4 regions of the Rhizobium sp. AN6A genome follow, and region 3 is predicted to be linked to each of the others. Evidence: riboswitches for the same ligand, from Rfam matches in the RefSeq annotation. Region 3 holds a riboswitch; each other region holds the start of a gene.
What was found. A riboswitch is a leader RNA that binds a small molecule or an ion and turns the genes downstream of it on or off. The one in region 3 is predicted to bind cobalamin.
Positions count from the first base shown of each region.

Region 1: linked by a shared signal. The riboswitch ahead of CRO62_RS10290 (ABC transporter substrate-binding protein) and the one ahead of CRO62_RS17505 (DUF1636 family protein) in region 3 are both predicted to bind cobalamin.
Region 2: linked by a shared signal. The riboswitch ahead of nrdH (glutaredoxin-like protein NrdH) and the one ahead of CRO62_RS17505 (DUF1636 family protein) in region 3 are both predicted to bind cobalamin.
Region 4: linked by a shared signal. The riboswitch ahead of CRO62_RS22015 (CbtB domain-containing protein) and the one ahead of CRO62_RS17505 (DUF1636 family protein) in region 3 are both predicted to bind cobalamin.

Region 1 covers NZ_OCNC01000003.1:1,376,907-1,381,076, forward strand. Annotated here, with positions in the region: gene CRO62_RS10275 (2-hydroxyacid dehydrogenase) at 1-431, opposite strand, end outside; gene argE (acetylornithine deacetylase) at 456-1,580, opposite strand; gene CRO62_RS10285 (GNAT family N-acetyltransferase) at 1,792-2,670, shown strand; cobalamin riboswitch at 2,710-2,946, shown strand; gene CRO62_RS10290 (ABC transporter substrate-binding protein) at 3,111-4,142, shown strand; gene CRO62_RS10295 (FecCD family ABC transporter permease) at 4,139-4,170, shown strand, end outside.
Region 2 covers NZ_OCNC01000004.1:1,125,426-1,129,595, forward strand. Annotated here, with positions in the region: gene CRO62_RS17970 (ABC transporter permease) at 1-212, shown strand, start outside; gene CRO62_RS17975 (ATP-binding cassette domain-containing protein) at 212-994, shown strand; gene CRO62_RS17980 (nucleoside triphosphate hydrolase) at 991-1,620, shown strand; cobalamin riboswitch at 1,753-1,977, shown strand; gene nrdH (glutaredoxin-like protein NrdH) at 2,233-2,454, shown strand; gene nrdI (class Ib ribonucleoside-diphosphate reductase assembly flavoprotein NrdI) at 2,467-2,865, shown strand; gene nrdE (class 1b ribonucleoside-diphosphate reductase subunit alpha) at 2,853-4,170, shown strand, end outside.
Region 3 covers NZ_OCNC01000004.1:1,022,696-1,026,865, forward strand. Annotated here, with positions in the region: gene cobN (cobaltochelatase subunit CobN) at 1-573, opposite strand, end outside; gene cobW (cobalamin biosynthesis protein CobW) at 579-1,616, opposite strand; gene CRO62_RS17505 (DUF1636 family protein) at 1,613-1,999, opposite strand; cobalamin riboswitch at 2,154-2,369, opposite strand; gene cobO (cob(I)yrinic acid a,c-diamide adenosyltransferase) at 2,497-3,114, shown strand; gene CRO62_RS17515 (cobyric acid synthase) at 3,116-4,170, shown strand, end outside.
Region 4 covers NZ_OCNC01000004.1:1,932,129-1,936,298, reverse strand. Annotated here, with positions in the region: gene CRO62_RS22035 (GNAT family N-acetyltransferase) at 184-672, shown strand; gene CRO62_RS22030 (type 1 glutamine amidotransferase family protein) at 694-1,260, shown strand; gene CRO62_RS22025 (hypothetical protein) at 1,367-1,681, opposite strand; gene CRO62_RS22020 (CbtA family protein) at 1,686-2,402, opposite strand; gene CRO62_RS22015 (CbtB domain-containing protein) at 2,413-2,595, opposite strand; cobalamin riboswitch at 2,762-2,987, opposite strand; gene CRO62_RS22010 (c-type cytochrome) at 3,079-3,999, opposite strand; gene CRO62_RS22005 (c-type cytochrome) at 4,085-4,170, opposite strand, start outside.

The DNA of each region.
Region 1 (4,170 bases), on a different contig from region 3:
ACGCCCAGCATGCCGAGGCCGAGAACGCCCACCCGGCACTCTTCCGCCTGACGCTGGGGCAGGGCATTCCACAGTTGCTGGCGCTGCTGGTTTAAATAGACCGGCAGGTTGCGGTGAAGGGAAAGTACGCCGAGGCAGATATATTCCTGCATCATGCGGATGATGCCCTCATCCACCATGCGTACGACCTTTACCGTCTGAGGGATCGCCTCGATGTGAAACTGGTCGACACCCGCGCCGATCGAAAACAGGACTTCGAGATTGCGATACCGGGCAATGTCCTGTGGTACCGTCCAGGTAATGAGGTAACGGACTGCGTCGGGATCGACAGTTGACGCATCCATCGAAAACGGCAGACCAGGCAGTTCTGCAGCCAGAGCCTGCCGGAAAATTTCGCCACGCTTGGCATCGGAATTGAAGAGAAACGTCATCTGAAATCTATGCTTCCCGAAGGTTCAAGCCGTACAGCGGCTTGCGAGTGTTTCCAGCATCGACTGGCAGGCCGAAAGTTCGCCCGTCGCTATGAACTCGTCCGGCTTGTGGGCGCGGCCGATATCCCCCGGTCCACAGATGATGGCGTCGATGCCTGCCGCCTGGAACAGCCCCGCCTCCGTGCCGTAGCTGACGGCGGCGAGACAGGGGGTGCCGGTCAATTCCTCCAGAAGCAGAACAAGCGGAGCATCGGCTGCAAGCGAAAGCGCCGGGTAATCGCTCATAGGCGTCCATTCGATATCGACACCCTTTGCTGCAAGAGCCTCGACGCTTGCGCGAACCGGCCCGAGCAGTTCCAGCGGCGATGTGCCGGAAATTGCCCGCGCTTCCAGCTCGATGGCCGAGAAATCGGGGATGATGTTGATCGCCTGGCCGCCCTTCATCGTGCCGATCTGCAGCGAGGAATAGGGCGGCTCGAAGGTCGCTTCAAAGGGGCCTTTCGTCAGCTCATGTGTCGTCTCCACGGCCTTTGCCATGATGCCGGTCATCAGGTGAATGGCATTCACCCCCTGATCAGGGCGTGACGAATGGCCGGAACGGCCACGGATGGTAATGCGAGCTGCTGCTTTACCCTTGTGTGCACGAACCGCCCGCATATTGCTGGGCTCGCCGATGATTGCGCCCGCCGGCTGGGCGCACAGTTCAGGCAATCTGGCGAGAAGATGCGGAACGCCACGGCAACCCGCCTCCTCGTCATAGGAAAAGGCGATATGCACGGGACGTTTCAGCGCCATGCGCGCAAATGCAGGTGCCGCGGCGAGAACCGTGGCCAGAAAACCCTTCATGTCGGTGGTTCCGCGCCCGTAGAGACGATCATTTTCCGCCCGCAGCGTAAAGGGATCGGAAGACCATTCCGGCTCGCTGGCGGGCACGACATCCATATGGCCGGACAAAACATATCCGGCGCGATCGGCCGGGCCGAAGGTGGCGAAGAGATTGGCGCGGTCGCCCTCCGGTCCCGCAAGCAGCGATACTTTGGCGCCGTGGCTTTCAAGATAATCGGCGATCCAGCCGGCAATATCGCCATTGGCGGTTCCAACGACCGACGGGAAACCGACGAGACGCTCAAGGATTTCGATTGCGTTCAATGGTCGTCTCCGCTGACCGGATTGTCATCCCGAAAGCTTAGAATGGACTGCGACGTTTATCTGCTGAAATGCGGATGATTTCGGTAGATTGTTGTGACCTTCCAGTGCTTTCAGAAAATTCGTGCTGGCGTAACCGGCTACCGTCGGATGTCGTGGGCTAGGCCGGAACCGGATGAAGGTTGTGAGCCGTAGGGGATGAGGGCCGTTGGTTATGGACCTGCTCAAAGTCGATAGTTTCGAGCTGCGGACCGTGGATATCGCGGACGTGGATGCCGACCATCTGCATGCACTCTCCATGGCCGTCGGATGGCGATATCACGCGAATGAATGGTGTTTTCTGCGGCAATGCGGCGTGGGTCTCGCTGCGCTCGATGAGATCGACCGTGTTGTCGCAACCGCGATGCTCTTTCCCTATGATCAGGGGTTTGCAACGCTTGGCATGGTCATTGTTTCCCCCCGTTTGCAGGGGCAGGGCGTAGCACCATGGCTGGTGCAGAAACTTGTCGCGAAATTCCCCCCTGTCTCCCTGCGGTTGAACGCGACGGGAGCGTCGCGGCGGCTGTTTTCAAGGTTGGGCTTTGCCGGCGATGCGGAAAAAGTATATCTCTTCCGGGGAAGGGCGAATTGCCTTTTCGAGATACCGCCGCCCGGCAGAAAACAACGAATAGAGCCGTTATCCGCAGGTCATCTGACTGATGTGGTGGAACTAGACCGGGCGGCTTTTGGCGTTTCGCGCCGGAACGTTTTGCAGCGACTTTTGACGCAGAATACGGGTTACGGTGTGTTTGAGGCGGACCGTCTTATCGCTTTTGCGCTGCGCCGTGCGGCGGGGCGGGGCCACATTATCGGTCCGGTCGTTGCGGGTGCGGACATGGATGCGATTGCGCTTGTGAGGCGGCATTTTACCGATCTGGACGATGAGCTGGTGCGCCTCGACACCATCAGCGACAACAGTCTCTTTATTGATTTTATTGCGCAATCCGGGCTGGTGGTGATTGAAACCCTTACCACCATGTCCAAAGACGCGCCGCAACCAGCGCCTTCCGGCGCTACAAAAATTTTCGCTCTGGCAGGCCCGTCTTTGTGCTGAACTTCAGCACTATCGCAATTGACGCCCCGTCGCTTGCCCCTTATGTCAGAAAGCGACGGTTCCTGAAGCCGAAGGGCAAAGGGATTAATAGGGAACATGGTGCGGGTGATTTCTATCGCCCAATGCCGTGGCTGCCCCCGCAACTGTAAGCGGATTGCCGTTCATCCTCGTGACGCCTGAAAAGCGTCATGCCACTGCACCGTTCAAGGTGCGGGAAGGCAGATGAACGGCGTATATTCGTGAGCCAGGAGACCTGCCGTCATAATATTGACCATCGTTACGGGCGGGGATGCCCGGAAGAGGAGCTGATTATGACCTTTCCGTCCTCGGAAACGTATTTAGAGTCCCGTTCTCCATCTCCACACTTGTTGTCGCTCTGTCACTACGCGTTTTGACGCGCGGCCTGCGGATCACGCCACTTTATTTAGACTGGAGAACATATGTTTCATTTCAAACGCCTGCCGGTTTCCGCCGGTCTTCTGGCTGTCGCATTAGCGACCTTACCCCCCGGTGCCGCTCAGGCTGCCGAAACCACCTATCCGCTGACGATCAATAGCTGCGGTCACGAAATCACCTTCAAGCAGGCGCCCGCCCGCACAGTATCGGTCGGCCAGAGCACGACCGAGGTTCTCTATCTGCTCGGCGTGGCCGACAAGGTGGTGGGCACGGCGCTGTGGATCGGCCCGGTTCTGAAGGGTTACGAAGACGCCAATGCCAAGGTGGAGCGGCTTGCCGACAATGATCCGAGCTTCGAGGCGGTGGTTGGCAAGAGGCCGGACCTCGTGACGACGCAGTTCCAGTGGCAGATCGGTCCCGAAGGCGTTGTCGGAACACCGGAGCAATTCGCCGAACTCGGTATTCCCGTTTATACCTCGCCTGCCGATTGCATGGGCAAGGACAATTCCGGCGGCGGCGACGGCGTGCGCAAGTCCGTTTTCACCATGGACCTGATTTACCAGGAGGTCCGCGACCTTGCGAAAATTTTCAACGTGCAGGATCGCGGCGAGGAAGTCGTTGCCGACCTGAAAAAGCGTGAGGAAGCCGCCCGCGCCAAGATCGCTTCGGCGAATGGCAAGATTTCAGCAGTCTTCTGGTTCTCCAGCGCCGAGCTGGATATCGATCCTTACGTGGCGGGCCGCAATGGTGCGCCGGGTTACATCATGTCCGCGCTCGGGCTGAAGAACGTTATCGAAAGCGATGAGGAATGGCCGACTGTTGGCTGGGAAACCATCGCCAAGGCCAATCCGTCCGTGATCGTTGCCGGCAAGATGGACCGCCGGCGTTTCCCCGCCGATGACGTCGCCGTCAAGCTCAAGTTCCTCGCTACCGATCCGGTTGCCAGCATCATGCCCGCCGTCAAGGCGGCCCATGTCTTCGAAATGGACGCGCAGGCGATGAACCCGACTATCCGCACGATCGAAGGCATTGAAACGCTGGCTGAGGCGATTTCCACAGCCGGTCTCGCCAAGTGAACGGTTTTTCCGTCAATCTTGGCAGGGC
Region 2 (4,170 bases), 100 kb from region 3:
AATCCATCACCGCAGTGGTCATCGGCGGCATATCGCTGTTTGGCGGACGCGGCTCGATCATGGGCATGATCTTCGGCGCGCTGATCGTCGGTGTCTTCTCTCTCGGCTTGCGACTTATCGGAACAGACCCACAATGGACCTATCTGTTGATTGGCGTCCTTATCATCTTGGCTGTCGCAATCGACCAGTGGATCAGAAAGGTAGCAGGCTGATGGCAAAAGAACCTATCCTCACAGCACGCAATCTCGTTAAACGCTACGGTCGTGTGACTGCGCTCGACAATGCCGATTTTGACCTTTATCCGGGCGAAATCCTCGCCGTCATCGGTGATAACGGCGCTGGAAAATCCTCTCTCATCAAGGCGATTTCCGGTGCGGTAACACCCGACGAAGGGGAGATCAGGCTGGAAGGCAAGCCGGTACAGTTCCGCTCGCCGATCGAGGCGCGCAAGGCTGGTATCGAAACCGTTTATCAGAACCTTGCGCTGTCTCCCGCATTGTCCATAGCCGACAATATGTTTCTCGGCCGTGAAATCCGCAAACCCGGCATTCAGGGAAGCCTGTTCAGGGCACTGGACCGTCCGGCGATGGAAAAGTTTGCCCGTGAGAAACTCTCTGAACTCGGCCTGATGACGATCCAGAACATCAATCAGGCGGTGGAAACCCTCTCCGGTGGCCAGCGCCAGGGTGTTGCGGTGGCGCGTGCAGCCGCCTTCGGCTCCAAGGTTGTCATCCTTGACGAACCGACGGCGGCGCTCGGCGTCAAGGAAAGCCGCCGCGTTCTCGAGCTCATTCTGGATGTGCGCTCGCGAGGGCTACCGATCGTTCTCATCTCGCACAACATGCCGCATGTTTTCGAGGTTGCTGACCGGATTCATATTCATCGGCTGGGCAAGCGTTTGTGCGTCATCAATCCGAAGGACTATACCATGTCCGACGCTGTCGCCTTCATGACGGGCGCCAAGGAAGCGCCAAAGGAAACGCTGGCCGCATGACGCTGAAGCTTGAAACGATCGTCGAAGACGTTCTTCGGCGGGCAGAGGATAAATCTCGTTTTATCATTGCCATTGCCGGTCCCCCTGGGGCCGGCAAATCTACGCTGGCGGATGCCCTGTGCGGTGCCCTCGTGGCGGGCGGCGAGGCTGCGGCTGTCCTGCCCATGGACGGCTTCCATATGGATAACGGTATTCTCGAAGAACGGGGGCTCTTGCCGCGAAAAGGCGCACCGGAAACCTTCGACGTGCGCGGCTTTCTTGATATCGTCTCCGCAGTTCGTCAGGGCGGGCAGGAAGTTCTTGTCCCGGTTTTTGACCGCTCCCGCGAAATAGCCATTGCCTCCGCTCGCGCCATCGCGCCCGAGACACGCTTCATCCTTGCCGAAGGCAACTATCTGCTGTTGAACGAGGCGCCGTGGACGAAGCTTTCCGGCAGCTTCGATCTTACCGTCTTCGTAGGCCCATCCGTTGCGGTGCTCGAGGAACGCCTGAGGGATAGATGGCAGGGCTATGGTCTCGATGCGACCGAGATTCACGCCAAACTTTTCGAAAACGATCTTCCCAACGGAAAGCGGGTGATCGAGAACTCCCGCCCCGCCGATATTCGCATCGATATCTGGGAATAAACCCGCCGCTTCCGTCCGTAGGCGGCATCGAGCATTTCCCGTTAAGCCTTTGTTGACCATGTGTTGAATCTTTTTGATCCACAGGGTGGGGCTTTGGCATGTCTAATTATTGACGAAAAAAATTCCTCATATACTATATGTGGTGTTCAAGGTTCTTTCGATTCGCAAGCGTCGGGAGCTAAGACGGGAATTCGGTGCGCAACACCATTATGGTGAAGCAATGCCGAAACTGCCCCCGCAACTGTAAGCGGTGAGCATCGTTCCGATTTGAGCCACTGGAGCTAAAAGCTCCGGGAAGGTGGGAATGGATGTTTTGACCCGCAAGTCAGGAGACCTGCCTTGAGCGAAAACGTCCACGGGCGGGGTGTCCGGAAGGAAGGTGTATGACGCAAATGAATTGCGTGCGCCCTTTTCTGCCCCCTCCAGAACAAGCTTCGGGGTGAAGTCATGCCAGTGCATTTTTATGAGTTTCTACGCTCGTCGGCGTAGACAGCGATCTTACGCGGCCTAAGCCGCGCGCCTCGCCAGAATGAGAGAACCGTCGCCACCCGCTTGCGATTGCAGGCGGGCAATGTTGAGCCGTGCGTAAAGGCGGCTTCGAAAGAGGAAACAATGACCGTCACCGTTTACAGCAAACCCGCCTGCGTCCAGTGCACTGCCACCTATCGTGCGCTTGACCGCATCGGCGTCAGCTATGAGATCGTCGATATCTCCGAAGATGCGGATGCCCTCGATCGCGTTCGCGGCCTTGGTTACATGCAGGTTCCCGTGGTCGTTGCCGGCGAACGCCATTGGGCGGGTTTCCGTCCGGACATGATTGGCTCGATCAGCTGAGGAGGCGGTGCGATGGGGCTGATCGTCTATTATTCCAGCCGGTCTGAGAACACTCATCGCTTCCTTCAGAAACTGGGGCGACGATTGCTTCGCCTGCCGCTCGGCGCCGAGGAAGACGTTCCTCACGTGTCGGAGCCCTATGTTCTCGTCACCCCCACCTATGGGGGCGGCGGCATGAAAGGAGCGGTACCGAAACCGGTTATCCGGTTTTTGAACGAGCCCTCAAACCGAAATCTCATTCGCGGCGTCATCGCGGCGGGAAATACGAATTTTGGCGCAGCTTTCGCATCCGCCGGAGATATCGTGTCGCGTAAATGCGCGGTGCCGTTTCTCTACCGCTTCGAGCTTCTCGGCACGGAGGAAGATGTCGCCAACGTCAATCATGGATTGGAACGATTTTGGACACGCTGACCTCGAGCGCGGTGCGCAACACGGATGCCAAACAACAAGTAACCGCCGCGCAGAAACACCTGGACGCGGGACTGGACTATCACGCGCTGAACGCGATGCTGAACCTTTACGATGAAAACGGGAAGATCCAGCTCGACAAGGACCGCCTTGCGGCACGGCAATATTTCCTCCAGCACGTCAACCAGAACACGGTGTTTTTCCATAATCTCAGGGAAAAGCTCGATTATCTCGTGACCGAGGGATATTACGAACAGGAGGTGCTGGACCAGTATTCCTTCAATTTCGTCCGTGACCTCTACGACGAGGCCTATGCCAGAAAGTTCCGTTTTCCGACATTCCTCGGCGCCTTCAAATATTATACGTCCTATACGCTGAAGACATTCGACGGAAAGCGTTACCTGGAGCGTTATGAGGACCGCGTCTGCATGGTGGCGCTGGCTCTGGCGCGTGGCGACGAGCAGCTTGCCCGCGATCTGATGGATGAAATCATTTCCGGCCGCTTCCAGCCAGCAACCCCGACCTTTCTCAACGCCGGCAAGAAAAGCCGTGGTGAACTGGTTTCGTGTTTTCTGCTGCGTGTGGAAGACAATATGGAAAGCATCGGCCGGTCCATCAATTCAGCATTGCAGCTTTCCAAGCGTGGCGGTGGCGTAGCACTGTCCTTGACCAATATTCGCGAAGCCGGCGCGCCGATCAAACAGATCGAAAACCAGTCCTCCGGCGTCATTCCTGTCATGAAACTGCTGGAAGATTCGTTCTCCTACGCCAATCAGCTTGGCGCGCGCCAGGGCGCTGGCGCGGTCTATCTGCATGCCCACCACCCGGACATCATGCGTTTCCTCGATACGAAACGTGAAAACGCCGACGAAAAAATCCGCATCAAGACCCTTTCGCTCGGCGTGGTGATCCCTGATATCACCTTCGAACTCGCGAGAAACAACGAGGATATGTACCTGTTCTCGCCCTATGATGTTGAGCGGGTCTATGGCGTGCCGTTTACCGAGATTTCCGTCAGCGAAAAATATCAGGAAATGGTCGCAGACAGCCGCATCCGTAAGAAGAAGATCAAGGCACGCGAGTTCTTCCAGGTCATCGCAGAAATCCAGTTCGAAAGCGGTTACCCCTACATCATGTTCGAGGATACGGTTAACCGCGCCAATCCGATCGCCGGCCGCATCAGCATGAGCAATCTCTGCTCGGAAATCCTGCAGGTCAGCGAGGCGAGCGAGTTCAACGACGATCTCTCTTACAGCCATATGGGCAAGGATATTTCCTGCAATCTCGGCTCGCTCAACATTGCTTCAG
Region 3 (4,170 bases):
CGCCTGATCCACGACGCCTTTACCGGGCCGGTAAAAGCCGGCTTTCGGCAGCGGTTGAGCCTCTATATCTGGCCATGCGTCACCATTTGCAAGGGCAGCAAGACCAGTGACAAGCCGGTCCATATTTTCCCGCCCGCCCTCGCGGAAGAAGGCGAGGACCGACGCCAACGTCTGGCGATCAACGGTCGAGGCCGCTTCGAGCTTTTCGTCTCTCTCACTGCATTCACCCGGCAGGAGCATAAGTTTTATGCCGCGTCGCCGAGCCATCGTGCTGAGCTGATCGACGCCGTAGCGCCAGCGCTCCGCGCCACCGAGAATCCGGATAAGGATCACACGGGCATGTTCGACCGTCTTTTCGATCCACAGATCGACCGACATCGGATGCCGAAGCTCGGAGAGGTTGGCGGCAGACAGGGACGGAAGCGCGCCCCCTGCCTGCCGCCATGCCTGTTCCAGCCCGGCAAGATCGCTTGCCGAAAAAGACAGCATCACCACATCCGATCTCGGCTGGTTGAGATCAACCGGCTCGATCAGGTCGTCCAGAGACGATGATGTGGTGGCGAGAATGTGCATCTCTATCAGGCGGCCAGCATCTGTTCGATCTTTTCGCGGTTGAGGCCCTTTTCGCCTATGACGACGAGGCGGCTGCGGCGTTCTTCACCGGCCGCCCAAGGGCGGTCGTAATAATGGTTGACGCGGCTACCGACTGCCTGCACCTGCAGGCGCATCGGCTTGGTGGATACTTCGACGAAACCTTTGATGCGCAGAACATTTTCCGCAGCCGCCGTCTCGGCGATACGAGCCGCCAGCGCTTCCGGATCGGTCACGGCCGGCAGATCGATGACGAAGCTGTCGAAATCGTCATGTTCGTGGTCGAGTTCACCATCGTGATGGGTGCGACGATTTTCGATATCCTCTTCAACCGCAAGACCGAGGCCGATCAGCACGGCCGGATCGATGGCGCCATTCGAGGCGACGACGATCTTTGCGGCCCGCGGCAAATGTTCGAGAATATGAGCTTTCGCCTTTTCCAGACCGGCACTATCGAGCAGATCCGCCTTGGTCAGCACGATAAGATCGGCACAGGCGATCTGATCCTCGAAAACCTCTTCGACCGGATCGTCGTGATCGAGCGCTTCGTCATTTGCGCGCTGGGCGGCAAGTGCTTCCATGTCATGCGCCACCTGCCCCTCGGCAAGGGCAGCGCCATCCACGACAGCCACAACAGCGTCAACCGTCACGCGGCTCTTGATGGCCGGCCATTGAAATGCCTGCACCAGTGGCTTGGGCAGGGCAAGGCCGGAGGTCTCGATGAGGATATGCTCCACCTTCGGCTGGCGGCTCAGAATCTGTTCGATTGCTGGCTGGAAATCATCCGCCACCGTGCAGCAGATGCAGCCATTGGCCAGCTCAACGATGTTTTCCTCCGGGCAGCTCTCAATGCCGCATCCCTTGAGGATATCGCCATCGATGCCGATATCACCGAATTCGTTGACGATGATGGCAAGCCGCTTGCCATCAAGCTTTTCGAGAAGACCGCGCAGCAGCGTGGTTTTTCCAGCCCCCAGAAAGCCGGTGACGATGGTGCAGGGAACGCGGTCCAGAAGGGTGCTCATGATCTCTCCTCGGTAAAATCGAATGGGGGAATGCGCGCCACCATGCCGCGCTTCAGTGTGTCGGGGCGGCCGCGCCAGGGCATCAGGCCATCTGAGGAGGCGGCCAGCATTTGCGCGCCCGTGAGCAGGTCTTCCGCATCGTTGGGCGTCAGCCCGCCGAATACATAGGACCAGCCATCGGCACCGCGCAACACGGCACTGAGGCCGCGTTTGCAATTGGCAAGACAATTGACGGAGCGAACATCGATGTCGGAGTCACGCGCTTTTGCGATGGCAGCTTCCGCAAGGATGGTGCCGGGGCGGGGCTCCGCATTGGGATCGGTGTCGTCGCGACAGCTTCGGCAGACAAAAACGACCACGCCGGAAGCTGTGTTGACTTCCATTGTCCCGTCCGCACAAGAAGATGTTGTGGTAATATCCAAACCGTTCCGCTTTCCGCGCCTTTAAACTCATCGGGGTGCGGATGTCGAAAACAGCGCACTGAGAAGCGCGGCTGCAAATAAATTCGACCGGCTGACCGGAGCACCCCGCCCGGCAGACGTTTTTTCCTGAAACGGCAGGTCTCCTGGCTTGCGGCTTTAAAACACCCTGCACCACCTTCCCGGACCAATTTTATGGTCTAGTGGCTTCATAGTGCGGGCTTACCGCTTACAGTTGCGGGGGCAGCCACGGAATGACCCGGTATGGGGTGGAACCGTGTTCCCTCTTAGCTTTTCCCGTTGCCGGGAAAAGACCGTCAGTGCCTTACCCTTAGGCTGAACGGGCGTGACGGTCAATGCTGCCGGCTTGTCGATTGCCGGGTGCGGCAAATTGAGTATAGTCGCCGCTCCGAATGGCGGGGGCATACGGTCCCGCGCCGCTGGACGAGAAGGAAAACGCGATGACACGCGATATCAGCGACAGCGAAGCCGAACGCCACCGGCAGAAAATGGTCAACCGCAAGACGGTTCAGGATGCCGAAGTCGCGGAAAAGACCATCGAAAAAGGTCTGCTGATGATCAATACCGGCCCTGGCAAAGGCAAGTCCACGGCCGCTTTCGGTCTTGCTTTACGCATGCTCGGCACAGGGCGGCGGGTCGGCGTCGTCCAATTCATCAAGGGCGCATGGTCGACGGGTGAACAGCAGGCCCTGGCTTTGTTCGGCGACAGGGTGGAATGGCGCACCATGGGCGAGGGATTTACCTGGGACACGCAGGACCTGAAGCGCGATGTCGCGGCAGCTAAAAAGGCCTGGGACGAAGCGAAAGCACTGATGGCTGATGAGACGATCGGATTGCTGGTTCTCGACGAACTGAACATTGCGCTCCGCTACGATTATCTGCCGCTGGAAGAGGTCGTCGAAACGCTTTCCAACCGTAGACCCGATCTGCATGTCATCGTTACCGGCCGCAACGCCAAACAACCGTTGATCGACGCTGCCGACATGGTGACGGAAATGACCCTCGTCAAACATCACTTCAAGGCGGGCGTAAAGGCGCAGGCCGGGATAGAATACTGACATGACTGCACGTGTGCTGATGTTTCAGGGAACCGGCTCCGATGTCGGCAAATCGCTGATGGTGGCTGGCCTTGCCCGCGCCTTCGTCAGGCGCGGCCTGTCCGTCATGCCGTTCAAGCCGCAGAACATGTCGAACAATGCGGCGGTCACCGCCGATGGCGGCGAGATCGGTCGCGCGCAGGCGCTGCAGGCGCGTGCAGCAGGCGTTCCGCTGTCGGTTCACATGAACCCTGTGCTTTTAAAGCCGCAGAGCGAAACCGGCGCACAGGTCGTCGTACAGGGCAAAATTGTCGGCAATGCCAAGGCTGCCGATTACCAGCACATGAAAGCCGGGCTGATGCCGCGTGTGCTGGAGAGCTTCGAGCACCTGAAACAACAGGCCGATCTGGTGCTGGTGGAAGGGGCGGGAAGTGCTTCCGAAATCAACCTCCGCGCCAACGACATCGCCAATATGGGTTTTGCCCGCGCCGCAGATGCTCCCGTGATCCTGATCGGCGATATCGACCGGGGCGGGGTCATCGCCAGCCTCGTGGGCACAAAAACCGTTCTCGAACGCGATGATGCCGCGATGATAGAGGGCTTCATCGTGAACCGCTTTCGCGGTGACCCTACGCTGTTTTCAGACGGCATGCAGATGATCGCGGAAAAGACCGGCTGGGCGTCCATCGGGCTATTGCCGCATTTTTCCGATGCTGCGAAATTGCCAGCGGAGGACGCCCTTGGGCTTACCGGCCCGGCGCAACAAAAGCCCGGCGCGAAAATCCGCATTGCCGTGCCGATCCTGCCGCATATTTCCAATTTCGACGATCTGGATCCGCTCGACATGGAGCCGGATGTGGAGCTGATCCGAGTGCGGCAGGGCGAGACCATTCCCGCCGATTGCCGGCTGGTTCTGCTCTGCGGTTCGAAATCCACCATAGCTGATCTCGCCGTGCTGAAGAATGCGGGCCTCGACATCGACATCAAGGCACATGTGCGCCGCGGCGGTTATGTTCTCGGTCTCTGCGGCGGATACCAGATGCTTGGAAAAACCGTTGCCGACCCTGACGGCATCGA
Region 4 (4,170 bases), 910 kb from region 3:
ATTTCAGATTCGAGCGCATTGCATGGACATGATCAACGAACGCGCACCCATCTCCTGCTCGTACTTTTGGGCCTACCTGTAAAGGGCGGCTCGACAGATCATTTTGTCAACAAGCCGCCGTCAGGCGGCTTTGTTGTTTTTCAAGCGTCCTGACGGCACCGATAAAACCGAAGGACCAGAAAAATGACCGAAGATAGTTCCCTTACATTGGAAAGACCGCCCGTCGTCATCATTCGTGGCGCACGCAAGACCGATTTGCCTGAGCTCAATGAGATGATCACCCTGCTTGCCACCTTTCATGGCGATGCGGCGGCGATTACGCCGGCGAAACTGGAACGCGACCTGTTCGGCCCGCTTCCCTGGGTGCATGGGCTGGTGGCGGAAGCCGACGGCGCATTGATCGGTTACGCCCTGATGCTGCCGCTCTACAAGGCGCAGGAAGGCCGCCGCGGGCTTGAGCTGCACCATCTTTTCGTGCGTGACGGTCACCGCGGCCATGGCACCGGCCAGCACCTGGTTTCCCGCGCCCGCGATATCGCCAAGCGCCTCGGTTGCGACTATCTTTCCGTCAGCGCCACGACCGGCAATGTCGCCGCGCATCGTTTCTACGAAAGCATGGATTTCGCGCCGCGCCCGGTCACCGGCATGCGCTACATGCAGTCTATCGCCTGATTGCAACCTTCGGAGACGGCCATGACACGGATTGCCATTGCGCTTGCGCAGGATTTTGCGGACTGGGAACCGGCGCTGCTTGCTGCCGCCGCGCGCGGCTATCTCGGCGTCGAGATCGTTTACGCAACCCCGGACGGCCAGCCCGTGGTTTCAATGGGCGGGCTCAGCGTTACGCCCGACACATCCTATGACGCGCTTGATCCTGCTAACATCGATGCGCTCGTCATTCCCGGCGGCCTCAGCTGGGAAAAGGGAACGGCTGCCGATCTTGGCGGGCTGGTACAGCGGTTTCGCGAGAAGGGCCGACTGGTTGCCGGCATCTGCGCGGCTGCCAGCGCGCTTGCAGGCACGGGCGCCCTTGATGACGTCGCCCATACCGGCAATTCGCTCGCCTCTCACAAGGCCTATCCGTCCTATCGCGGCGAAGCGCTCTATCGCGACCAGCCGAAGGCGGTCAGCGATGGCGGCATCGTAACCGCAGCCGGCAGTGCACCGGTCAGTTTCGCAGTGGAAATTCTGAAACACCTCGGCCTCTTTGGTCCGGAAGCCGAGGCGGAACTTCAGGTTTTTACGGCGGAACACCGGTGAAGCTCACCTTGGTGTCGAGAGTTTTGCAGATCCTCTCATCGTCATTCCTGTGCCTGTCACAGGAATGACGGCGCGCAAAGCATGAGCGTCCAGACAATATCGCGCATTACCCGCGATCAAGCACCCTGCACGCGCGGGGCGCAGGCTCCGCTCCCTCCCCCGCAATCGCACGGCGGATATCGCGGCTGTTGAGATGCAGACTGCGACCGGCCGGCAAAGCCGAGCGTTTTATCTTGGCAAGGGCTGCGGCCGTAAAGGCAGCCTCATTCTCATGAAAATAGGCGAGCGCCGCTTCCCGTTCCGGGCTGACGCCGAGGACTGCCTTGAAAGCAAGGCGATGCACGGCGCAGGAAGCGCCGTGACCGGGAACGGCAAAACGCAGCGCATCGAGTTCGTCACTCCATTCGGCTGCGTCCTGCATGGTTTCAAGCCGACTGGAAGCGTTTCAGGAAGAACGCGCTCAATGTTCCGAGCAGGGCCCAGAAGACAAAGCTGGTCACGGTGGCGGCAACGATGAACTGGCGTTCCAGCGGCAGCGGTGCCAGCGCATGTTCACCTTCCGGCGGCAGGGGCGCGCCCACCACATGGGGTGCAACGATCAACACCAGTGCGAGCACGATTGTCCAGGGTTCGCGCCGGAACGCGATCAGCGCAATGCCGCCTGCGGTTGCCGCAACCGTCGAAAGCCACCAGATCTGCCGCGCCTCAAGCGCGGCGGCCGGGCTGCCCGGCAGTTCCGGCGGCAGGCCGATCATCGGCGCAAGCATGACGGCGGCAAAACCGGCCACACCCCACAAAAGGCCTTCGCGCCAGCCGGCATTGGTGCCGCGCAGCGAGATGAGGCCGGTCAGCACCAGCGCATAACCGATGGCGGTCAGCACGTTGGCGGCGACCGTATAGGCGGTGCGCTCGAAGCCGTCGGCCGGAGACCAGGCTTCCTCATTATGTTCGTGCGCGGGAATGGCAGCGCCGGTCGTGGCCGGAGCATCATGGCTGTGGGGCGCTTCGCCACCGGCATTTTCATAGGTTTCCGCCTTCAGGATCAGCGGCGTGGTGCCGAAAGCCTGCATGGCCGAAACGGCGAAGCCGCCAACGATGCCGACGAGGACGGCGGTAAAAACGATATTGCGAAAGAACGACATGCTTTCCCCCTCAATGGCAAGGGAAAGCATTGGCATGACGTGTGTCATGCGCGGCGTTGTGAACGGCTTCCACATGCGAAAAGCCGACAAAACCGACGACGAACAGGCCAAGCACGATCGCCGTCAGCGATTGCGCGAAGCTGCCCGTTTTTGCTGAAACGGCGGCATTTGCCGTATTCTGGTTGATGGACATGGTGACCCCTCTTACGGCGCGACCCCGCGCCTTTAGACGCGGCGGAACGGCAAAACGCCGTGCAGCCGCATGCGATACACTTCACCACGGGGATACGAGACTGACACAGGGCGGCACGTTCAAGCGCCACCACCCTGAAATTCCGCTCTTCCGGACACCCCGCCGGCATGGACATTTCTGTGATGGCAGGTCTCCTGGCTTACGGGTCAAAACCTGAAACACCTTCCCGGCATTGCCCTCGCCCATATCCGGCGAGATGCTTACCAGTGGCATTTCGTTTCAGGCTCTCCGCTCACAGTTGCGGGGGCAGCCACGAATGAGGATGTCTCCCTATCGTGTTCCCTTTTCACCTTCCGGAACGCCCGGAAGGAACCATCACAGGATCGTTATCCGATGGGTGCGGGTGGGAGTCAATGGCAGGCCGGCGTGAGAATTGCGCACTGTTGCTGGATGCCGGATCAAGTCAGGCATGACGGCAAAGGGCTACCGCGCCGGGATGGCCTTCAGATAGGCGGCGATCGCATTGCGGTCATCGGCGGTCAGATGCGCCATATTCTGCTGGACCTTGACCATGGAGCCGCCGACGCTGTCGAATTCCGGGGTGAAGCCGGTTTCCAGATAGTTGGCAATATCGGCCGCCTCCCAGCTTCCTACGCTCTGCGAGCCGGGGGTGATATCGGGAATGCGGCCCTCGCCTTCGGGATTGGGACCACCGGCCAGCCATTTGCCATCCAGAAAACCGCCAAGCGCATTGCGCGGCGTGTGGCATTCGCCGCAATGGCCCGGGCCTTCCACCAGATATTGGCCGCGCAGCAATTCGGCATTGGCATCGGCAAGCTCGACGCGGGGTGGCGCGGATGTATCGAAATAGAGGAATTTCCAGCCGCCCAATGCCATGCGCATGTTGAGGGGGAACGGCAGTTCGTGATCCGGCGCATCATTCTGGCTGGCGGGCAGAACCCGCAAATAACCGAAGAGGTCGTTGATGTCCTTCTGCGTCATGCGGGCATAGGAGGCGTAAGGGAAGGACGGGTAGAGATGTTCGCCGTTCTTGCCGACGCCGCGCGTCATCGCATCGCCGAATTCCGAAAGCGTCCAGCCGCCAATGCCATGCTGAGGATCGGAGGAAATATTGGGCACATGAAAGGTACCGAAGGGGCTTTTCAGCGCCTGCCCGCCCGAGAGCGTCAAAAGCGCATCGCCCTTGGCATCTGGTGCCGCATGGCAACTTGCGCAGCCGCCCGCCCAGAACAGCGTTTCGCCATTGGCAAGGTCCGGCTCGCCAAGGCTCACCCAGTGGCTGGGTGCCTGACGCAAAGGCGCAGTGACCCAGGCGAAAATGCCGAAACCGGCAATGGCCGCCACCGCGATCCCGCCCGCGAGCTTCGTCCAAATGGAGGCCATGACCCCTCTCCCCATTATCACCTGATGAGATCAGGCGTCATTCCCGCTGAAAAAACGCCGCCGGGAAGCGGCGTTCTTAATAGGATTATTTCTTAAGACGGTAGGTCTGGTGGCAGGCACCACAATCGGCACCGAGGGTCTGCATGGCGGTGGTCACACCTGCCTGATCGG